2 regions of the Microbacterium sp. NPDC056044 genome follow, and region 1 is predicted to be linked to the other one. Evidence: predicted binding sites of a transcription regulator. Region 1 holds the regulator's gene; the other holds the start of a gene.

What was found. Region 1 encodes HspR, which represses chaperone genes until heat shock. Its sites were predicted from a motif close to AAGTTGAGTCNNNNNGACTCAACTT; they were not measured.
Region 2: a site for HspR is predicted at 8,087-8,111, ahead of ACFC1I_RS16280 (ATP-dependent Clp protease ATP-binding subunit). Genes of this name have one in related genera too.

Annotation. Positions count from the first base shown of each region.
Region 1 covers NZ_JBHJWZ010000002.1:620,776-632,544, reverse strand. Annotated here, with positions in the region: gene ACFC1I_RS07945 (DUF998 domain-containing protein) at 1-542, opposite strand, end outside; gene ACFC1I_RS07940 (AI-2E family transporter) at 584-1,678, opposite strand; gene ACFC1I_RS07935 (DUF2252 domain-containing protein) at 1,733-3,130, shown strand; gene ACFC1I_RS07930 (collagen-binding domain-containing protein) at 3,292-6,636, shown strand; gene ACFC1I_RS07925 (heat shock protein transcriptional repressor HspR) at 6,701-7,171, opposite strand; gene ACFC1I_RS07920 (DnaJ C-terminal domain-containing protein) at 7,356-8,354, opposite strand; gene ACFC1I_RS07915 (nucleotide exchange factor GrpE) at 8,370-8,984, opposite strand; gene dnaK (molecular chaperone DnaK) at 8,987-10,855, opposite strand; gene ACFC1I_RS07905 (hypothetical protein) at 11,027-11,584, opposite strand; gene ACFC1I_RS07900 (MFS transporter) at 11,679-11,769, opposite strand, start outside.
Region 2 covers NZ_JBHJWZ010000005.1:308,643-320,411, forward strand. Annotated here, with positions in the region: gene ACFC1I_RS16230 (hypothetical protein) at 1-546, shown strand, start outside; gene ACFC1I_RS16235 (hypothetical protein) at 594-896, shown strand; gene ACFC1I_RS16240 (DUF2690 domain-containing protein) at 1,024-1,794, opposite strand; gene ACFC1I_RS16245 (SDR family oxidoreductase) at 2,399-3,157, opposite strand; gene ACFC1I_RS16250 (alpha/beta hydrolase) at 3,406-4,377, shown strand; gene ACFC1I_RS16255 (hypothetical protein) at 4,672-5,346, shown strand; gene ACFC1I_RS16260 (class I SAM-dependent methyltransferase) at 5,357-6,460, opposite strand; gene ACFC1I_RS16265 (MarR family winged helix-turn-helix transcriptional regulator) at 6,551-6,976, shown strand; gene ACFC1I_RS16270 (DUF3817 domain-containing protein) at 7,035-7,499, shown strand; gene ACFC1I_RS16275 (GNAT family N-acetyltransferase) at 7,585-7,956, opposite strand; gene ACFC1I_RS16280 (ATP-dependent Clp protease ATP-binding subunit) at 8,126-10,684, shown strand; gene ACFC1I_RS16285 (LLM class flavin-dependent oxidoreductase) at 10,795-11,670, shown strand; gene ACFC1I_RS16290 (LLM class flavin-dependent oxidoreductase) at 11,667-11,769, shown strand, end outside.

The DNA.
Region 1 (11,769 bases):
AACACCAGGAACACGGCCAGCACGACCGCGAGCAGCTGGAGGTCCATGTGCGTGGCGGAGTAGAACGCGAGGTAGCCGCTCATCGCCGCGGTCGCGCCGGCGAGGAGCAGCACCGGCAGCGCGAAGACCGTCGCGCCGATGAACGCCTGCTCGAGGATCACGGCGAGCAGCGTCCAGCCGAGCAGTGCGATCACGCCGTGCGCGAAGGCGAGGGCCGCGACGTCGATGTAGTCCAGCACGTGCAGGCGGCGGCCGCCCTCGTGGCGATGCACGATGACGCGGCCCGCGACCACCGCCAGGAAGGCGACGACGCCGGAGGCGATGGCTGCGAACTGGCCGACGGAGCCCGGGCCCGAGATGGGCGCCGCCTGGAACTGGAAGGCGATCAGCGACACGAGAGCCACGACGACGAACGAGATCGCACCGACGCCGAGGGCCAGCGACTCGAGCGACCGCTCGCTCGACGCGTCGAACATGCCCGCGCTGCTGCGGGGCGAGGAGGGCTGCTCGGGGATCGGCCGGTCGAGCGAGGTCTGGGTCATCGGGGCTCCGGGTGGAATCGGGTGGTGCGGTCGAGGGTGGATCAGGAGTCGGTGAGTGATTCGCGGGCGGCGGACGCCGGCGTGGCCGTGCGGTCGCCCGACAGCCATCGCAGCCATAGTGAGCCAGGATCGCCCTCGAGCACCAGCGTGCGCACGAACAACGTCAGCGGGATCGACAGGATCGCGCCGAGCGGGCCGATCACGAACGTCCAGAACACGACCGAGAAGAAGCTCAGCGTGAGGCTGAGGTCGACCGCGTCGCTCACGAACTTCGGCTGCACGAGCACCTGCAGCACCACGTTCACGACGCAGTAGATTGCGATGACGGCGAGGAACAGCGGCCAGCCGCCGACCACGAACGCGAGCACGGCCGGCGGGATGAGGCCCAGCACGAACCCGATGTTCGGGATGAAGTTCGTCACGAAGGCGAGCACCGCCCACACGATCGGGGCGGGCACGCCGAGCGCCCAGAGTGCGAGGCCGTCGATGATCGCGACGACGGCGCCGAACGACGCATTGACGACGTAGTAGCGACGGATGCCTCGGTTCAGGCGTCCGATCCGGGCCAGAACCGGGCGGCGGCCGGCGCCGAAGACGCGCTCCGCGTCGCGGTAGCGCGCGGCGTCCGCCGCGGTGAAGATGACGTAGGAGACGACGAAGAAGAGCGCGGTGGCCACCCCGATGACCGTGCCGCCGATGCTCCCCACGAGCCCCAGCAGCGCCTTGGGGTCGAGGACCGAGGCCGCAGCATCCGTCGCCTGCTGATCCAGCCCGGCGGACTGGAGCCAGGCGAGCGCGTCGTCGAGGCTGCCGCGCAGCTGATCGAGATAGTCCGACACGAGGCCGGCGAACTGCACCCCCGCCACCCACAGCAGCAGACCCATGACCACGAGGACCAGGTAGGCGAGCAGGATGACGGCGGTCGTGCCCGTCCAGCGTGGCCAGCCGCGGCGCTCGAGCGGTCGGCGGATCGGCTCGCAGATCACGACGAGCACGATGGCGAGCGCCAGCGGGCCGATCAGACTCCGTGCGAAATAGACGCCCGCGAGCACCACGACGGTCGCGGCGAGGATGAGGAGCACGCGCAGGCTCGGCGAGATCGCAGGGGGCGGAGCGGGCTGCGCGGCGCGGGTCACGGCGTCAGGGTACCGCTCTTCCGGGCGGCCGCCACGCAGTGCCACACTGGGCCCATGTCTACGATCGATGCCTCGCCCATCGGACGCACGTGGGCCCCGCTGCCGTCCTACGCCGACCACGTCGCCGAGGGCCGCGCCGCCCGCCAGCGCAATCCGCGTGAGTCTCTCGCCGAGCTGCCGACGAACGACCGCGACCCGATGGGGATCCTCGACGGACAGGACGCGGAGCGCGTCCCGGAGCTCGTCCCGCTGCGCACGGAGCGCATGGCGGCGAGCGCGTTCGCGTTCTACCGAGGGACGGCAGCGCTGATGGCCGCCGATCTCGCCCGATCGCCGTCGAGCGGCGTGAGCGTCGGGTCGTGCGGGGACGCGCACGTGTCGAACTTCGGCTTGTACGCCTCGCCGCAGCGATCCCTCGTCTTCGACCTCAACGACTTCGACGAGGCCGCGTGGGCGCCGTGGGAGTGGGACGTCAAGCGCCTGGTCACCAGCATCGTGATCGCAGGGCAGTCGACCGGCCGCGCCGACAAGGTCGTGCGTGAGGCGTCGCTGGACGCCGTGCGCGTGTACGCCCGTGCGCTCGGCACGGGCGCCAAGCGCAGCCCGCTGAAGCGCTACTACGACCGCTTCGACGCCCTGGCGGCCGAGCGCGCGGTCGACGCCGACACGCAGGCGGCCATCGACTCCGCGATCAAAGAGGCGGAGAAGCGCACCGGCGCGCGAGCGGCCAAGAAGATGACGCAGGTCGACGACGAGGGCCGCGTGGTCTTCGTCGAGGCGCCGCCGACGATGACCCACATCGACGCGCAGTCGGAGGAGCGCGTCCTCGGCGTCTTCGACCAGTACGTGCAGTCGGCGAACATCGACATCAGGGCTCTCCTGCAGAAGTACCGCCTCTCGGACATCGCCCTGCGCGTGGTCGGGGTGGGTAGCGTCGGCACGCGGTGCTTCGTCATCTCCATGCAGGACGGCGACGACGACGTCCTGCTGCTGCAGGGCAAGGAGGCGGGGAGGAGCGTGCTGATCGAGCACGGCAAGGCCGAGCAACCCGAGGTCGTGACCCGGTTCATCGATCAGTTCGGCGACGGCGGCCGCGTGGTCGGCATGCAGCGCATCCTGCAGTCCGTGTCGGACCCGTTCCTCGGCTATCTGCGGCGTTCGACGTACGGGGCGCAGCGCGACTTCTACGTCCGCCAGTTCCGCGACAAGAAGGGCGGGTTCGACATGGACGCGCTCGACGACTCGGCGTTCCTCTGGTACGCCGACGCGTGCGCGGCGACCCTCGCACGTGCGCACGGTCAGTCCCCGCTGTCGGCGGCGGTGGCGGGCTACGTCGGCGGGGGCAAGGTCGCGGGCGAGGCGATCCTGGAGTGGGCGTATGCGTACGCCGACCTCTCGCGGTCCGACTGGAAGCTGTTCCGCACGCACCGCGGGGTCGACGCCGCGAACTGAGCCCTCTCCGGTTGCCGACGGGCGGCTCGACGACGAGCTTCCGTCGCCGGGCGATCCGTGTGCGTGCGCGTGAATCGCTCCATTGTCCGGTTGACGCGGACCGATAGGGTACGACTACCGAGGCGTGCTCCCTCGCGCCTCGGCGGGAGAGGGGTCTCGCAATGCCACGATTCGGCCGCCCACGCCTGCGACGCGTCGTCGCAGGGATCACCGCGACACTGCTCGCCGCCACCGGCGCGGTCGTCGTGGGAGCGATCGATCCGCAGCCGGCGGCGGCCGCCTATCCCGATTCCGTCAATCCCTTCGCGATCGCAGGCGGCTTCACCGTCTACGCCCGCGAAGACGCGCTGCTGCAGAACCAGGAGACCGAGGGCAGCATCGCGGTCGGCGGCACCGCCACCGTGCAGGGCAGCAGCGGGCAGTACACGATCATCCACGTGTCGGCCGGCACCGGCGATTACGACCTGCCCACCGTCGACGGCGACCCCACGCGCTTCCTCGTCGGCGAGTACAGCACCGCGAGCACCGGCATCCTTGCCATCACGAGCGCCGGCACCACGAACCCCGAACTGTGGGGCGACCTCAAGATGGTCCAGCGCGACGGCGGCTGGCAGGCGTTCGCACGCGCCGACTGGCTGCGGCTGAACCAGAATCCCTCCGACGTCGACCAGACCCCGCTCATCGACACGACCCATCAGCAGTATCCGGCGAACGCGGCGCCCCCGGCCGGTGCGGTCGGAGGCGGCAGCATCTACACAGCCAGCACCTCCGGCACCGCCGTCGCCGACTACGTCGAGGCGAACCGCGACGCATCGTGGGAGGAGGCGTCGAGCTGCTTCGACGACATCGCCGACCCCACCACCGGCGTCGGCTACCCGGTCGGCGTCGCCGAAGACGCGGGCGACCGCGTCGTCCTCGAGGAGCTGAGCCCCGACCAGCCCAACATCGTGGACTACGCCGACATCGCGGGCGCGTCGCTCATCCAGTTCTCCCCCGGACCGACGCCCGGCGTCTCGAACCCGCTCGTCATCCGCGTACCCGCGGGGACGACCGAGGTGATCGGCGCCCGCGCGGACCCGCAGGGCGTGCACTCGCCGTACATCGTGTGGGATCTGTCGCAGCTCACCGGCGATGTCACCGTGGCTGCGGGACAGGCGCGCATCGACGGCTCGATCTACGCGCCGAACGCCTCTGTCACCGTCAACGCCGCGCCGCTCGACGGCCAGGTGATCGGGCAGAACGTGATCATCCAGGGCGGAGAGGTCCACTCGTTCCTGTTCTCGGCCGAGATCTCGTGCAATGACGCCAGCGGCACGTTCGTCGTGCGCAAGCAGGTCGAAGGCATCGAGCCGGACCAGCTGCCCGAAGGGCTGACCTTCACCGTCAACTACCGCGCCGTGGAGCCGGACAGGACCGTGAGCGTCGGCTCGCTCGAGGTGCCCGCCGACGGCACGCCGATTGCCGCGGGCGAGCGGTTCCCCGAGGGCACCCGTGTGACCTTCGCCGAGATCGCGCCGGAGACGATCCCCGGGTGGGAGTGGGACGAGGACGTCACGATCGCACCGAACCCGCTCATCGTCGGGGCGGGCACCACGGCACAGGTGGTGGTCACCAACGTTGCGACACAGCTGATGGGCACGTTCAGCGTCTCGAAGACGATCGACGACCCCTCAGGCGGAGACCCGGTTCTGCAGGGCACGGTTCCCGTCGAATGGACTGCGCTCACACCCGGAGCCGATCCGATCTCAGGCGTTCTCGACGTGCCGCTGGACGGCAGCGTGGTCGACGTCGGGCAGCAGTTCCCGGTCGGCACGCGCATCATCCTGAGCGAGAACCTCGCGGGCATCACCCCGCCTCTCGGATACGACTGGAGCGGCGTCGGCTGGAACCCCGGCCGCACGTTCGTGATCACGGATGCGGACACCACGGTCGCCGTCGAGCTCACGAACGTGATCACCCCGACCGAGGACGGTCGCACGATCACGATCGTGAAGCACGCCGAGGGGGCGGCCGCCGATCCCCGGTTCGGCTATGCCGTCACCTACAACGGCAACCCCGAGGGTGCCCGCACGGAGCTCGCGCTGCCGGTCGGCGAGCCGCAGCTCATCACCGACCTCGAGACCGGCGCGGAGACCCTGGAGCTCGCGGAGCTTCCGCCGACCTTCGAAGGCGAGCCCGTCGAGAATCCGGGCGACTGGAAGCCGCCCGTGGTGAACGTCACGATCGGCGACGGCGTACCGGCGACCTACACGCCCGCCTTCGGAGAGATCGTGAGCATCGAGCTTCCCCCGTCGACCGAGCCGGACGTCGACATCGAGATCGAGGTCACGAACGCACTGAAGGAGGGCACCTTCAACATCAGGAAGACGTTCGACGGTGTCCCGTCCGACCAGGTGCCGCCGGGGCTCGAATACAGCGTCGCGTGGACCGCGTTCTTCCCGACCGGCGAGGAAGAGGACATCATCGACAGCGGGATCCTGCGAGTCCCCGGCAACAGCGAGGAAGGCGTGGGCCCCGTCGACGCCGCCGGTCAGCCACTGCTGTTCCCCTACGGCACCATCGTGAGGTACGAGGAGCAGTCCGCTCCGACTGTCCGGCACATCTCCTGGCTGCAGGCCGCGTTCGACTCTGAAGAACTCGTCATCGGCCAGAACGATTCCGCATCCGTGACGGCGACGCTGACCAACAGCGCGTCACTCATCGAGGGCACGTTCCTGGTGCAGAAGAACATGGACGGCATCGATCCTGACGACCTCCTCGTCGACTCGTTCACGATCGACTACGTGGCCCACCTGCCCAGCCGCGACGTGCTGGTCGGCCGCTTCGAGCTCCCGGCCGATGGCACGACGGCCGGTCCTGTCGATGCCGACGACAACCCGATCTCGTTCCCGGTCGGCACGGTCGTCAACCTGCTCGAAGAGGAGCCCGACACGTCGGCCCTCCCCGAGGGCTACGAGTGGGGCGAGACCACGTGGAGTCCCGCGAGCTTCGTCGAGATCGGTCTCGACGAGACGCCGGTGCTCGAGGTCACGAACTCCGTGGTCGCATTGACCCGCTGGGCGGTCACGAAGGTCGTCGCCGGCGACGGCTCGTCGTCGGTCCCGGCGGGCACCACCTTCCCGGCCGACTGGTGGCTGAATTACGTCCCGCAGGACCGGATCGAACTCCAGCCGAACGTGACGATCACCTCGCCGTACTTCCCGGTCGGGACGATCATCGAGGCGCGAGAGGCGGACCTGCCGTCGATCCCCGGCGTCGATTGGGGCACCCCGATCTGGAGCGTCGGCGGCGAGGCACTGGTCCCCGACCAGGACGGCGTCGTCACGCTGCCGATCGCGGAGGTGCGCTCGCCCCAGACGGCCGAGCTCACGCTGACGAACACCGCCGGCACGCGTCCGCTCCCGGCGACGGGCGGCGGCGGGCTCTCCCCGCTGGTCCCGCTCGGGGCGGTCGGCCTGATCGTGCTCGGCGCGCTCCTCACCACACGGCGCGCGCGACACGTCTGACGCACGGCTCGAGCGCATGCGAAGAGGGAGGGGACGCAGCATCCGTCCCCTCCCTCTCCGTGAGTCAGCTCGCCGGCGTCTCGCCTGGCGGCTCGCTCTGCTGCGTGATCGGCGTGCGCGGGCTCCACACCACGACCTCGGTCGCGCGGCGGACGCGCGTGCCGTGGCGGAGCGTCACCACTGAGCCGGTGGAACCGGCGGCGAAGACGCGGGCGCCCGGGCGCTTCTCGAGCTCGGCGCGCATGCGTTCCTCGAGGTCGCGGACGCGGCCGTGGAGCTCTTGCACGCGGTTCTCGAGCTCGAGGATGCGCACGATCGCGGGGAGGCCGATGCCGTCCGACGACATGCGGGCGACCTCGCGGAGCTGCTCCACGTGCCGCAGCGAATAGCGTCGTGAGCCGCCCTGCGTACGGGCGGGCACGACCAGGCCGAGCCGGTCGTACTGACGGAGCGTCTGCGGGTGCATCCCCGACAGCTCGGCGGCGACGGCGATCGCGAAGATCGGAGCATCCGCGTCGATGTCGTCCTCGGTCATCTCGTCACCTCCCCGACCTCGTGCCCATGCCCGACCTCGTGCCCATGCCCGACCTCGTGCCCATGCCCGTGCCGGTGCCCGTCCCCGTGCCCGTGCTCGAATCAGGCGATGCGGCGAAATCAGGCCGTTCGCGCCGCAAACCAGCCTGTATTCGCCTCATCGCCTGATTCGGGGACATGGTGGGTCAGCCCCGTGCCTTCGTCATGAGGTCGGCGCGCGGGTTCTCCTTCGGCTCGAGGCTCTGGAAGCGCTCGAGGGCCTCGCGCGCGGCCTCGTCCAGGTGCGACGGCACGGCCACCTGCACCTCGGCGAGGAGGTCGCCGGTGCCCTTGGTGGACTCGACGCCGCGCCCCTTGACGCGCAGCACGCGGCCGGACGGCGTACCCGGGGCGACGCGCAGCCGCACCGGATCGCCGCCGAGCGTCGGCACCTCGATGGTGGCGCCGAGCGCAGCCTCGGTGAACGTCACCGGCACGGTGACGCGGAGGTTCAGCCCGTCGCGCGTGAACACGGGGTGCGGACGCACGGTGACCTGCACGACGATGTCGCCGTTCTCGCCGCCGTCGGGCGAATGACGCCCGCGGCCGCGCAGCCGGATCTTCTGGCCGTCCGAGACGCCCGCGGGGATCTTCACCTTGAACGGCTTGCCGTCCTCGCCCTGGAGCGTGATCGTCTCGCCCTTGGTCGCGGTGACGAAGTCGATCGTCGTGCGCGCCGTGACGTCGGCGCCGCGGGTCGGGCCGCCGAAGCCGCGATAGCCGCCGCTCGGCTGCCCGAACCGGCCGGAGCCGAAGCCCGAGCCGCCCTGCTGCTGGTTGAACATCGCGAAGATGTCGTCGAAGTCCTCGGCGCTCTGGTAGCGGGCGCCGCGGCCCTGGTTGAACATCGAGAAGACGTCCTCGAAGCCGCCGGCGCCGCCCTGGCCGCCCGCGGTGAAGCGAGCGCCCGAGCCCATCGCGCGGATCTGGTCGTACTCCTTGCGCTGCTCCGCGTCGGAGAGCACCGAGTACGCCTCGCTGACCTCCTTGAACTTGGCTTCGGCGGCCGCGTCACCCTGGTTGGAGTCGGGGTGGTACTTCCGCGCGAGCTTGCGATACGTCTTCTTGAGGTCCGCCTCGCTGACGTCCTTCGAGACGCCGAGCACCGCGTAGAAGTCCTTGTCGAACCAGTCCTGACTGGCCATGGAGCCTCCTTCGGGCTACTCGGCGGGAACCGCGACGACGACCTTCGCCGGACGCAGTTCCACCGAGCCGAGGCGGTAGCCGATCTCGACGACCTCGACGATCGTGGTCTCGGTCGCGCCGGGCGTCGGCACCTGGAAGATCGCCTCGTGCTGCTGCGGGTCGAACACCTCGCCCGCGACGCCGTAGGTGGTGAGTCCGATGCGCTCGGCGACGCCGCGGAGCTTCTCAGCGATGGCCGCGAAGGCCGATCCCTGCTCCAGGTCGCCGTGCTTCTCGGCGCGGTCGAGGTCGTCGAGCACCGGGAGGATGCCCTTCGCGACCGCGCCCTGGGCGCGCTCGATCTCGACCTCGCGCTGCTCCTCGGTGCGGCGGCGGTAGTTGGCGTACTCGGCCTGCAGTCGCTTGAGGTCGTTGAGCAGCTGCGACTCGAGGTCGGCGAGCACGGCGTCCTCGGCGGCGGCGTCGGGGTTCTGGGTCGCGCCCAGGATGTCGTCCACCGTGAGCTCGTCCTGCCCGTCCTGCGGCGCGGGGCCGGAGGCGTTCGCCTCCGACCCCTCGCCCTCAGGCCGGACCTCTTCGCCGTCGGCCGGTTCTTCGACCGGCCCCGGGTTGTGGTCCTTGTTCGCCATGGTTACTTCTTCTCGTCCTCGTCGTCCACGACCTCGGCGTCCACGACGTCCTCATCGGAGTCGGTCGGGGCCTGGCCGTCGCCCTCGGCGCCGGCCGCAGCATCCGGAGCAGCCTGCGAAGCCTGGCTCGACGCATAGATGGCCTCGCCCAGCTTGCCCTGGCTCTGGTTGAGCTTGTCGAACGCCGTCTTCACGGCCTCGTCGTCCTCACCCGCGAGAGCGGTCTTGAGAGCGTCGACGTCGCCCTGCACCTCGGTCTTCACCTCGGCGGGGAGCTTGTCCTCGTTCTCCTTGATGAGCTTCTCGATCGAGTACGACAGCGTCTCGGCCTGGTTGCGCACCTCGGCGGCCTCGCGACGCTTCTTGTCGTCGGCGGCGTGCTCCTCGGCCTCGCGCACCATGCGCTCGATGTCGTCCTTCGGCAGCGACGAGCCGCCAGTGATCGTCATCGACTGCTCCTTGCCGGTGCCCTTGTCCTTGGCGGACACGTGGACGATGCCGTTCGCGTCGATGTCGAAGGTGACCTCGACCTGCGGGATGCCGCGCGGGGCCGGCGCGATGCCGGTCAGCTCGAACGTGCCCAGCGGCTTGTTGTCGCGCGTGAACTCGCGCTCGCCCTGGAAGACCTGGATCGCGACCGACGGCTGGTTGTCGTCGGCGGTGGTGAAGGTCTCGCTGCGCTTGGTCGGGATGGCGGTGTTGCGCTCGATGAGCTTCGTCATGATGCCGCCCTTGGTCTCGATGCCGAGGCTCAGCGGGGTGACGTCGATGAGGAGGACGTCCTTGCGCTCGCCCTTCAGCACACCGGCCTGCAGAGCGGCGCCCACGGCGACGACCTCGTCGGGGTTGACGCCCTTGTTCGCCTCCTTGCCGGCCTCCTTCATGACGAGCTCCGACACCGCGGGCATGCGGGTCGAACCGCCGACGAGCACGACGTGGTCGATGTCGGACACCTTGATGCCGGCCTCGCGGATGACGTCCTCGAAGGGCTTCTTGGTGCGGTCGAGGAGGTCCTTCGTGAGGTCCTCGAACTTCGCGCGCGTGATGGTCTCCGACAGCGACACGGGGCCCGAGTCGGTGAGCGACAGGTACGGCAGGTTCACCGAGGTGCTGGTCGAAGAGGAGAGCTCCTTCTTCGCCTGCTCCGCGGCCTCCTTGAGGCGCTGCAGGGCGATCTTGTCGCCCGAGACGTCGACACCGGTGGTGTCCTTGAACTGCTTGATGAGGTAGTCGACGAGGCGCTGGTCCCAGTCGTCGCCGCCGAGGCGGTTGTCACCGGCGGTCGCGCGCACCTGGATGGTCGAGAAGTCGTCGTCCTTGCCCACCTCGAGGAGGGAGACGTCGAAGGTACCGCCACCGAGGTCGAAGACGAGGATGAGCTCGTCCTCCTTGCCCTTGTCGAGCCCGTAGGCCAGGGCCGCGGCGGTCGGCTCGTTGATGATGCGCAGGACGTTGAGACCCGAGATCTCGCCGGCCTCCTTGGTGGCCTGGCGCTCGGCGTCGTTGAAGTACGCGGGGACGGTGATGACGGCGTCGGTCACCGTGTCGCCGAGGTACTGCTCGGCGTCGCGCTTGAGCTTCTGGAGGATGCGCGCGGAGATCTCCTGCGGCGTCCACTTCTTGCCGTCGACGTCGAAGCCCCAGTCGGTGCCCATGTGGCGCTTGACCGACGAGACGGTGCGGTCGACGTTCGTGACGGCCTGGCGCTTCGCGGTCTCGCCGACGAGCACCTCGCCGTCCTTGGTGTACGCGACGACCGAAGGGGTCGTGCGGAAGCCCTCGGCGTTCGCGATGACCTTGGGCTCGCCGCCCTCGAGGACGCTCACGACCGAGTTGGTCGTACCGAGGTCGATTCCAACAGCACGTGCCATGTGTATCTCTCCTTCGTATGGGCGCAGACGGATGCTGCCACCCGGGGTTACAGGGAAGTCTTCTCGCGGTCCACCCTGAGGTTGAGTCGCGATGGCTCAACCATACGCCCGGGTCGCAGCATCCGTCAAGTCAAAGTTGATATGACTCGACTCAACTTGGCCGACGCATTGTCAGATCGAGTGCGCGAGGGTCTGCAGCCCGATCACGAGCAGGCCCAGGGCCAGAAGGATGCCGAGGGCGACGAGCTTCTGCGTCCACGACAGCCGCGCGCGGCGCACGGCTGCCCAGCCGATCACGCCCAGCGTCGCGATGTAGACGATGCTCGACACCCGCAGCGCGGTCTCGAGGTGCATCACGTCGAGCCACGCGAGCGCGATCAGGATGCCGGGCACGACCACGGTGCCGAGCGCTCCCCCGGCGATGCGGCCCAGCACCGCGAACTCCGCGCCGCTCGGGAACTCCTGGTGCACCGCGAGGTGCGACACGATGTCCGACACGAACCCGGCGGCCGTGATGCCGATGACGCCCAGCACGAGCGCGAAGAACGCGTGGTCGGGCTCTGCGTGATCGCTCGCCGACACCACGAGCACGATCGCGAGACCCGTGAAGGTGGCGTAGACCCGCTCCTTGAAGTAGCGGACGAACGCCTCCTCCTGACCGTCGAACTCCTCGAGTCGCCGCTGGTGCTTGCGCGAGCGGGGTCGCCCGCCGTGCCGTTCGTCGGTCATGTCGTCACCCTACGGGTGGTGGATGACGGATGCTGCGCCCCGAAGCATCCGTCATCCTCATCTCGTGCGCCGCCGGCGTCGCCGAAGCGACGGCTCAGCCGCCCAGCATCCCCTCCACCGCCTCGTTGGGCTTGGGGTCGGGCAGGCGCCGCATCCGGAACCCGTTGAGCACGCCGAGCACCGCC
Region 2 (11,769 bases), on a different contig from region 1:
TACGTGCAGACCTTCAACCCGCAGATCGCGGTCACCAAGACAGCTGACCCGACGATCACCACCCCGGGTGGCGCTGTCACCTACACCTATGAGGTCCGAAACCCCGGCGACGTACCTCTGGTGGACGTCGCTGAACGGATCGCAGATGACACCTGCGCACCCGTGACCTACGAATCCGGAGACCTCGACGGAGATGGTCTGCTGGACACCCCAACCAGCATCTTCGAGGACTCTCTCGATGAGACCTGGATCTTCACCTGCCGAACCACCGTCGACGTGACCACCACCAACACTGTGGTCGTCTCCGGCACCGCCGCCGATCCGACCGGCGAACCGTTGTGCGAGGACACGCCTGCCCTCCAGGTCGACGCGGCGGGACCCACGTGTGAGCCGACCGCCTCCGCACAGGCGGTCGTCGTGGTCGAGGCGCCACTGCCCGCCACCGGCGGCGGTGCGCTCTGGCCACTGGTCACGCTCGGAACGATCCTGCTGGCCATAGGAGCTGTGTCCGTACGCGCGTCCCGGCGAACAGCCCGTCGTGGTTGACCTTCAGCAACTCGACGGGTCGCACGTTGCGGGTGATCGTCGGCGCCATGACCGATGCGACCAGCCCGCCTGCGAGCTATGACGACCTCCGCGCCGTGTACGTCAACTGCACCCTCAAGCGCAGTCCCGAGCTATCCCACACGCAGGGGCTGATGGATCACAGCATCGCCCTGATGCGCGCGCAGGGCGTGAGCGTGGATGTGATCCGGTTCGTGGACCACGATGTCGCGACCGGCGTCTATCCCGATATGCGAGAGCACGGCTGGGACACGGACGCATGGCCCGACGACATCTGGCCACTCATCGATGCCGCCGGCCGGGCGAGGTCGTTGCCGAGGAGCTCGACGTGACGTGACGCGGTCTGTTCAGGCCGCCGCGAACTGCTGCCGGACGGCAGATGCTGTCGTCGACCAGATATGTCGTCACTGACCGACGATCGCCGTCTTCGGCGTGTCTTGGCTTAGCGCACTGGCCCGCTCAGATGCAGAGGGGGTCGCCGAGATCGATGCGCTTGCCGTCGACGGTGTAGCTGCCCTCAGCGCACAGCAGAGTGTCCGCGCTCGGCCGCACGACGAGGGTGGTGTACGCGCCCTGGACGTCGTGCTCGGTCGCTTCCTGACGGTCCGGACCGTCTGCGGCCGTCTCCGGATAGATCGCGATTGTGACGGTGTTGCCCTGGTAAAGGCCGTCGTAGCGGGTGATCCGTCCCCAGCCCGCTTGGCACTTGTCTGACCAGACGATCTCGAGCAGGGAGTTGTCCGCGCGGGTGTCGCCGGTGGCAACGCGCGCGTCTTCGACACACTCGGTTGCCGCAGGATCCTCACCGGTCGACACATGGATCGCGGGGCCCTCCTCAGCGACCGCGGCAGGAGGCGCGAGCAGCGGGGACACGGCGAGCGTGGTCGCGGCTGAAGCGATAACCCCGATGACGAACGCTCCGACGCCGATCGCGATTGCCGTGCCGCGGGTCACCGACACGCGCGGCTTGCCGGTGCTCTTCGCGACAGCATCGACCTGGCTGTCGCGGCTCATTCCCGCAAGCGCATCCCGCCTGCTCAACCAGACGTCGATGTCGCCGTTGCAGGCGCGGACGATTCCGTCGACGGTCCGTGCAGAAGGGAGTTGCCGGCCTGCGAAGGCATCTGAGAGGACGCTGCGCGAGATACCCGTCTCCGCCTGGAGCCTGGCCTGCGTCGGATTGTCCGCGTCCAGGCGAAGTCTACGAAGGTCGGCAGCGAACTTCTCCACTGAGTCGCTCTGCTGGCCTGCGGCCGGGGCGGAAGACAGGTCGGATCCAGACACAGGTTCCCCATTCGATTGCGCGTTCAAGCGTGTCGTGCCCCCAGGCACACGCTTTTTATAGCACCGGTCGCGGCCGAGCCGTTCGCTCATTTCACGGGGCGCCACGTACGACCGAAGATGTCGGATTTGTCTGGAACCGACGTTCTCGGGCGGTTGCAGGGACGGGAGTTCCGACATCCTTCGGATGTGTCATCCGTGGGGGTGCCGCAGCCCGGGGGCGTGGCGCTGGATGGCAAGGATGTCGCAGTTGCGCCAGAGGCAAGAGGCTTGCCCGGCGCCACTGTGGGGGTGCGCGCCGCGCACTGCGACATCCGTCAGTGAACCATCGGCCCCTCACCCCGGTACTACCCGGTAGACGGTGCGCATATGAACGGGGGATCAGCGTCACCTTGGTGGGGGTCTGGGCCCCGGACGATTCCAGCTTGTTCTCGACTCGACATCGCATCCCCAACCGAGCGCATAGAGAGCGATTGGGCTTGTTGCACCGCCATCCGACTTCAGCGGGCAGACTGAGCCCTTCCGCGGGCGTTCGTGTTTCTGAGGGATGCCGCTACCGGACCTGGTCGGTCGGGCGGATCAGGATGGCGTTCACCGACACGTGCTCAGGCTGCCGCAGTGCATAGGGCACGGCCTCGGCGATGTCGTCGGCTTCGAGCGTGCGCATCGAGTCGGCGATCTCGGATGCGGCCTGGCGCATCGTCTCGTCGGTGATGTGGCTCGTCAGCTCAGTGGCGACGAAGCCGGGCTCGATCAGCGTGACCCGCACACCCTGCGACGTCACCTCCTGCCGCAGCGATTCGGTGAACGCGCTGACCCCGAACTTCGTCGCGGCGTAGACACCGCTGCCGAGGGATGCGATGCGTCCGGACGTCGATGAGACCTGCACGATGTGGCCCTGCGTCTCGATGAGGTGCGGCAGCGCCGCGTGCACGGCGTACATCGAGCCGAGCAGGTTCGTGTCGACCATGCGCTCCCACTCGCGCACGTCGGCCCCGAGGATCATGCCGCTCTGCATGAGGCCGGCGTTGTTGATGAGCGCGTCCAGCCGCCCGAACCGCTCGACGACCTGCGCGATCGCCACGGCGACGGAGTCATAGCTCGTCACGTCGAGCGGCACGCTCATCACCTCGCCCGGGGCGGCGTCGGCGAGTGCACTCAGGCGGTCGGTGCGGCGGGCACCGACGGCGACGCGCATCCCTGCGCCCGACAGCGCGAGCGCCGTGGCCCGCCCGATTCCCGATGATGCACCCGTGACCAGCGCGACCTTTCCACGCAGGTCCGAATCGGTGGTCTCTGAGATGTTCGCCATAGGTCTCTCCTTCGTGATCGGATGCTGCGGCCCGCGGTCGCCGCGAAGAGCCGACCGCGTCGGGCATCGCCCGCGGTCGCCCGTCAGCAATGACCGCGCAGAGATCCGATCCGTGACACACCGGTGCCGTGGTGGGCGATCAGCGAATCGGTGTCACACCCGCGCACCTCGCCCGGTCTTCCTGTTCAAGCCGGTGCATGCCGGCCGAGTCCGACCGACATCAACCGCACCCGCGGAGGAGCATCGACATGACCGAGCACATCCTGCAACCAGAAGCACGCGCCTTCGCCGAAGCCGCCGCTGCCCCGCCCACCCTCGTCGAACGCGGTGTCGACGGGGCGCGAAAGCTCCTCGACGACGTGCAGGCGGGGCCCATCGAGCTCCCCGATGTCGAGGATGAGTGGATCACCGTGCCCGCCGCCGTCGGCGACGTCCGCGTCCGCATCGTCAAGCCGGTCGGTGCGGAAGGGCTCCTTCCCGCGGTGCTCTACGTCCACGGCGGGGGCTGGGTGCTCGGCAACGCCGGCACGCACGATCGCCTCGTGCGCGACCTCGCGACGGGCGCCGACGCTGCGATCGTGTTCGTCGAGTACACGCGATCGCCCGAGGCGCAGCATCCCGTCGCCATCGAACAGGCGTACGCGACAGCGCGGTGGATCACCGATCACGGTGAGGAGAAGGGATTGGATGCTGCGCGCCTGGCCGTCGCGGGGGACTCGGTCGGCGGCAATATGGCGGCCGTGCTCGCGATCCTCGCGAAGAAGCGCGGGGACGTCGCGTTCATCCACCAGTCGCTGTACTACCCGGTCACCGACGCGCGGCAGGACACGGCCAGCTACCGCGAGTTCGCGGAAGGGTTCCACCTGCGCGCGGACGCGATGGCGTGGTTCTGGGACAACTACCTGCCCGACCTGCACAAGCGCAGCGATGTCACCGCGTCACCGCTGCAGGCCCCGACGGATGAGCTCAAGGGGCTGCCCGAGACGCTGCTCATCGTCGACGAGAACGACGTGCTGCGCGACGAGGGCGAGGCCTACGGGCGCAAGCTCATCGAGGCGGGCGTGCCCACGACGCTCGTGCGGTACGACGCCACCATCCACGACTTCATGATGCTCAACCCGCTGCGCTCGTCGGCGGCGACCACCGCCGCGATCGCGCAGGCGGTCCACACCCTCCGCGGCGCCTTCGATCGCGCGGCCGTGCTCACGCCCACGAGGTGATTTTCCAGAAAAGCTCCCCAACTCGCGTAATAGATTCCCTAGGGCGTTGTCTCTTCACTGGGGGATAGCGCCGGAGCCCCGGTCCGGCACCCCGGCCGTGGGTCCCGAGCTCACGGCTACCGGGGGCGCCGGCATTCTCGCGTCGGCCCCCCGGTCATCCCGGCGCCGTCGGCATGCGCGGACCAATTCCCGCGGAACAGGTGACACGGAGCGCCCGCCTTTCTACAGTTGAGTCACGACGCCGAGGCTGTGGGAGCCCGGCGCCGAAGATGCACGCGGTGAAAGGGGAATACCGTGGACGACGACGTGGACCCGACCACGGAACCTGCGTCGGTGTCCGCCGCCGCTCCGGCGGCACCGCCCGTGACCCGGGGCACGCTCGTCTGGTTCGGCCTCGGCTTCGTGCTGCTGTCGTTCTTCGCCGCCTTCCTCGGGTCCTGGCTCGCGCGGTCGGTCGACACGGCGGAGCCCGCGCCGGCGCCGGAGCCGTCCGCGTCGGCCACCCTGTCGCCGGAGTACGAGGACGCGCTCGCCGAGATCCTTCCCGCAGGATCCGCGGTGCGCGCCGGCACCGGAGTTCCCGAGAGCGGCAAAGGGTACGAGGGCGACGTGTACATCGACATCGACACGTCCGACGTGTACCTCTTCAACGACGGCGAGTGGACCCTCGTGGGGAACATCCGGGCGTCCGCGGCTGAGAATCTCACCGGCGAGCAGGGTCCGGCCGGCGCGCAGGGCGAGCAGGGAGCGCAGGGCGCTGAGGGGGCTCAGGGGCCGACGGGTTCTCCCGGTGAGCCCGGCACGCAGGTGATGCTCGGCACCGCAGCACCCGAAGAGGACACCTGCACGGCTGATGGCGATGTGTTCATCGACACCGCGTCGGTGCAGTTCTACGAGTGCAGCGACGGCGCCTGGGCGCTGTTCGGACCGACGCCCGAGCCCGAGTCGACCCCCGACGCCGGCGAGTAGACGCGCGATCTCACCGACGCGCCGACGCCGTCACCGTGAACTTGGCGTTGCGCGCGACCTGCCGCGTCGGGCCGACCGCGCGCTCGAGCGCCGGGCGGTAGCGCAGGCCCGAGTTCCACACCGTCCAGAGTTCGCCGCCGGGGCGCAGCACGCGGGCGGCCTCGGCGAACATCCGCGGCGCAATGCCCTCGTGCACGGCCGCTCCCGAGTGGAACGGCGGGTTCAGCGCAATGAACGACGCGCTCGCGTCAGGCTGTGCTCCGAGCATGTCGTCTCGGACCACCTCGATGCGGTCGGCCACACCGTTGGCCTCCGCCGTCGCGCGGGCGGACGAGACGGCGACCGCGGACTGGTCGCACGCGATCACGCGGAGAGATGGATGCTGCAGCGCCAGCGCCGCCGCGATCACACCGGTTCCGCACGCGAAGTCGATCGCCGTCCCGTCGGCGAGCGAGGGGAGGTGCTCGAGCAGGAACCTGGTGCCGATGTCGATCGACGTTCCCGCGAAGGCGCCGCCGTAGGCGCAGACGACGATCCCGTCGTGGATCGCCCGGCTCGGCACGGGGTCGCGGCCATCCTGCGGCTCCCGGGCGACGAGAACGCGGGACTTCTGGCGCGCCAGGGTCACGTCGAGCCGGGCGAACCGCTCCCGCAGCACGTCGTTCATCGCGACTGTCATGTGCTTCACGCGGCCTCCCGCGAACACGATGACGTCGTCCGCCGCGTGCGCAGCGATCAGCCCCGCGATGTCGCGCAGCGCGTCGAGCGAGCGCGGCAGCCGCATCAGCACGATGCGGGCACCGCGCACCAGTCCGGGCTCGAGCGGCAGCGACACGAAGGCGTCGCGCAGGCCGAAGCGCTCGGCGTTCGCTGCGAGCGCGCGCTCGCCGGTGAGCGGATCCTGATGGACGCGGATGCCACGACCGCCGTCCGCCGCCGCGCCCAGCGTGAGTGCGCCGTAGCCGTCGCCGATCACCACGAGCTCGCCGACGTCGACGCCTGCGCGGGCGGACGCGGATTCGTCGAGGAGCAGCCGGTCCGCAGCATCCGTCGCCACGAGGTCCGGGGCCTCGACGTCGGGCCACCGGCGCAGGCCGTCGAGCGAGAAGGTCACCGTCCCACGGTAGCCGGGCGGGCGGCGTCCCGTTCCGGGAACCGCTGCCGAACGCGTGCCCTCCCGCGGCAGCGGGACTAGCATTCAACGGTGCCCGACCGTCCGATCAGTCCCGTCATCTCGCTGCTGACCGTGGCCGCGGTGTGGGATGCGCACCTCGGCGCACAGCTGCGCGACCTCGGTCTCACCACCCGCAAGTACGGGCTGCTCGCCCACATCGAGGCGACGCCGGGCATCTCGTTCAGCGAACTGGCGCGCCGCTCGCAGATCACCGTGCAGTCGGCGCACACCGCCGTGCAGACGCTTGTCGCCGACGGGCTCGTCGCGGACGCGACCAAACACGCGGGTGCGGCCTCGGACCTGCGCGTGACCGAGCGGGGGAGCGAGGTGCTGCAGGCGGCCGAGCAGCGACTCGCGGCGCTCGACGAGGGACTCGCCGCGGGGGCACCGGCGCTCGCGTCAGCGCTGGAAGGGCTGCACGAACAGCCCTTCGGACTCGCCCCCGGGGAAGCGTAGAGTGCTGCGGCCAGCGAACCTTCAGGAAGGCTGAAGGGCTTTCAGTTAGACTGAAGGCGTGTTCCGCAATCCCCACACTCTGTTCCGCGCCCTCGCGATCCTCGAGGCGATCACGTGGACGCTCCTGATCACCGGCCTCATCCTCCGCGCGACGACCGGCTGGGCGCTCGGCGTCACCATCGGCGGCGGCATCCACGGCTTCATCTTCCTGTCCTATGCCGCGACCGTGATCCTCGTCGCACTGAACAACCGCTGGCGCGTCGGCCCGACGGTGGTGGCGCTCGTGAGCGCCGTCATCCCGTACGCGACCATCCCGACCGAGATCTGGCTGCAGCGCAGCGGCCGCCTCGCGGGAGCGTGGCGCCTCGAGGCTGCCGACGACCCCCGCGATCGCAGCTGGTACGACCGGCTTCTGCGGTGGTTCCTGCGCCACCCCTGGGTGCTGGGAGCGCTGATCGCCCTCGCCGTCGTGCTCCTGTTCGTCGTGCTCCTCATCGTGGGCCCGCCGGGCGGCCGTCACTGACGACCGCACTCTCGGCCGCCACGCTTCTTCGGAGGCGGGGCGGCCGAGTCGCGTATCGGGCGTCGCCGATGACGGATGCTGCGGCTCAGCGCCACGCCGGCAGCTGCTGCAGCGTCCAGGTGTTGCCGTCGGGGTCGTCGAACTGGACGAACCGGCCCCAGTCCTGTTCGTCGACACCGCGCCCCTCGACGCCGTTCGCCCGCAGGTGCGCGAGCGCCTCGTCGGCGTCCGGCACGACGACCTGGATGGTGTTCTGCTGCCCGGGCTCGAGGGTGCCGCCGAGCCCGGTGCCGAAGGCGATCGAGCATGCCGAACCGGGCGGCGTCATCTGCACGAAGCGGAGCCCCTCGACAGGCGTCTGGTCGTGGTCGGCATGGAAGCCGATCCGCTCGTAGAACTCCTTCGCGCGGTCGACGTCCGACACCGGCACGTGGATGAGCTCGATCTTCCAGTCCATCGTGTTCCCTCTCGTCTGGTGAAGCGGGTCCCCCTGGGCGAAAACGTTACGCCGGGGGTGCGACATCCGCCGCTGGGGAATACCTGGGCAGGAGAAGGGTTGAACTTGACAATGCCTGTGTCAAGTTCGAAACTTGACACCCCTCCACTCAAGTTTCAGGAGAGATGGAATGCCCGAAGACTTCACCCCCCAGGCCGGCGACGACGCGAGCTCGTTCGACGAGTTCCTGGCGCGCTACCTCGCGGGCGAGCGTGCCCGCGCCGAGCGCTCGATCGATCTGAGCCGCTACCTCGGCGCCCGCACGCAGGAGCTGCTGCAGCGCGCCGGCAAGTTCGCCCTCGAGCGCGGCCAGCACGAGCTCGACGCCCTCCACGTCCTGCGCGTCCTCGTCACCGAGGCGCCGGCGCGCGATGCCGTCGAGCGCCTCGGCATCGATGCCGACGCCATCGCACGTGCCACACAAGAGCGGCTTCCCGCCGCGACGGCGGCGGCCGACGTCGACGGGGCCGTCGTGACCTCGTCCGTGCAGCGCGCGCTGTTCCACGCGTTCCAGGTCGCCCGTTCCTCCGGCTCGACGTACGTCGACCCCGAGCACCTCTTCTTCGCGCTCGTGCTCGCGCAGGACACGCCAGCCGGCCAGGTGCTGGCACGCGCCGGTGTGACGGCCGAGGCCCTGATGCAGGGCGCGCGTGAGACCGTGACGCCGGGCGAGACCACGCAGACCGCCGCTGCACCGGAGGGCGCAGCATCCGACACCCCCATGCTCGACACGTACGGCACCGACCTGACGGCGCGCGCCGTCGCGGGCGAACTCGACCCCGTGATCGGCCGCGCCGACGAGATCGAGCAAACGATCGAGATCCTCAGCCGCCGCACCAAGAACAACCCGGTGCTCGTCGGCGAGGCGGGCGTCGGCAAGACCGCGATCGTCGAGGGGCTCGCGCAGGCGATCGTCGAGGGCTCCGTGCCCGAGCAGCTGCTCGGCAAGCGCGTCATCGCCCTGGACCTGCCCGCGATGCTCGCGGGCACGCGCTACCGTGGTGACTTCGAAGAGCGCCTCACCAAGACGATGGACGAGATCTCGGCGCTCAAGGGCGACCTGATCGTCTTCATCGACGAGGTGCACACGGTCGTGGGTGCCGGCGGTGCGGGCGACGGCGGCATGGACGCGGGCAACATCCTGAAGCCCCGCCTCGCGCGCGGCGAGCTGCACCTGGTGGGCGCGACGACGCTCAAGGAGTACCGCGTCATCGAGAAGGACCCCGCGCTCGAGCGCCGGTTCCAGCCGGTGCGCGTCGGCGAGCCGTCCGTCGAGGACGCCGTGCTGATCCTCCGCGGCCTCAAGTCCGCGTACGAGGAGCACCACGGCATCGTCTACACCGACGAGGCCCTGCGTGCCGCCGTCGAGCTCAGCGACCGGTACCTGACCGAGCGGGTGCTGCCCGACAAGGCGATCGACCTCATCGACCAGGCGGGCGCGCGACTGCGGCTGCGGCTGGGGTCGAAGGTGGACGTGAGCGGGCTCATCGAGCGCCTCGCGACCCTCGAGGCCGACAAGAACGCCGCCGTGTCGGCGGAGCACTACGAGGAGGCGTCGCAGATCCGCGACCAGATCGCCGAGGTGCAGGACCGCCTCGAGCGTGCCACCGCCGCAGGTGCCGCCGTGCGTACCGAGGCGATCGTCGACGAGCCCGAGATCGCCGCGGTGATCAGCCGGGCCACCGGCATCCCGGTGAACCGCCTGACCGAGACCGAGCGCGAGCGCCTGGCGTCCCTCGAGGACGAGCTGCACGACCGCGTGATCGGGCAGGACGACGCGGTGACAGCGGTCGCCAAGGCCGTCCGGCGCAACCGCACCGGCATGGGCGACGCCCGTCGCCCGGTGGGGTCGTTCCTCTTCCTCGGCCCGACCGGCGTGGGCAAGACCGAGCTCGCGAAGGCACTCGCGGCGTCGCTGTTCGACGACGAGGGCGCGGTCATCCGCTTCGACATGAGCGAGTTCGGCGAGCGCCACACCGTGTCGCGTCTCGTCGGCGCCCCTCCCGGATACGTCGGCTACGACGAGGCCGGGCAGCTCACCGAGCGCGTGCGGCGCAATCCGTACTCGATCGTGCTGTTCGACGAGATCGAGAAGGCGCACCCCGACGTGTTCAACCTGCTGCTGCAGGTGCTCGACGACGGGCGTCTGACCGATGGTCAGGGGCGCACCGTCGACTTCCGCAACACGGTGGTCGTCATGACCTCGAACCTCGGCTCGGAGTTCCTCGCGTCGCGCGGCGGTGCGATCGGCTTCCTCGCCGACGGGGGAGGGACGACCGGCTTCGGGTCGGAGAAGGATCTGCGCGACCGCGTCTTCGGCAAGTTGCGCGAGGCGATGCGCCCCGAGTTCCTCAACCGCATCGACGAGATCGTGCTGTTCCGCAAGCTCGAAAAGCCGCAGCTGCAGTCGATCGTCCGCCTGCTGCTGGGCGCGTCCGACGCGCGGCTCGCGAAGCGCGAGGTGTCGCTGGTCGTGACGGACTCCGCCGTGGCGTGGCTCGCCGACAACGGGTACGAGCCCGAGTACGGCGCGCGGCCGCTGCGCCGGCTCATCCAGCGCGAGGTCGACGACCGCATCGCAGACCTGTTCGTCACGGGTGCGCTCGTCGACGGCGGGACGGTGACGGTGGATGCTACGGCCGGCGCCCTGTCGGTGGTCGCAGGTTCGCCGTTCGCCGTGGCCGCCTGATCCGACACCGTGTGCCGAGAGGCGCCGAGCCTTCGGGCTCGGCGCCTCTTCGCGCATCCAGGTGGCGTACGTGCTTCTCGGTGTCGGGGTGTCCTGACAGAGTGGGTGACATGACCCGCATCGGCGCGATCTTCAACCCGTACACGCACAGCCCCGACGAGTTCCGCGATGCGGTGCTCGCCGCCGAGTCGGCGGGCCTCGGCGAGCTGTGGATCTGGGAGGACTGCTTCCGGCAGTCCGCGTTCGCCACGGTGGGCGCGGCCCTCGCGTGGACGGAGGCGCTGCGCATCGGCATCGGCATCGCGCCGATGCCGCTGCGGAACGTCGCCGCCACCGCGATGGAGATCGCCACGGTCGAGCGGCTGTTCCCCGGGCGGCTGCTACCTGGTGTCGGCCACGGCGTGCTCGATTGGATGGGGCAGGCGGGTGCGCGGGTCGCTTCGCCGCTGACGCTCATGCGCGAGTACGTGCCGGCGCTGCGCGGCCTGCTCGCCGGCGACGCGGTGAGCGCCGACGGCCGCTACGTGAAGCTCACCGACGTGCGCCTCGACTACCCGCCGGTCGCGCCGCCGCTCGTGTACGCGGCGGCCGAGGGCCCGAAGACGCTGCGGCTGAGCGGCGAGGTCGCCGACGGCACGGTGCTCGACAGCGGGCACACGGCGGAGGAGTACGCGGTCGCGACCGCGGCGATCCGCGAGGCACGCGCGGCGGCCGGCCGCACCGGAGACCACGACGTCGTGGCCTACGTCGTCACGGCATTCGGCGCAGACGCCGAGGCGCGAGTCGTCGCCGACGTGGGCGACAAGCCCGACCCCGCAGAGCGGGCGCTGTGGGGCGACCCGGCGGAGGTCGCCGGTCGAGCGCAGCGCTTCTTCGACGCGGGCGTCGACGACGTCGTGCTGCTGCCCGCGTCCCGCGGCGACATCGCCGAGTTCTACCGCGCGGCCGCCGAGGTGTCCCGACTCGTGCGGTCGGCCGCAGCATGACGGCGGCGCTGTCGATCGGGATCGCTGCCGCGGCCGGCGCGGAGGCCGGCGCGCGCGTCGCGGCAGCGGCGGAGAGCGCAGGACTGCACGCCCTGTGGG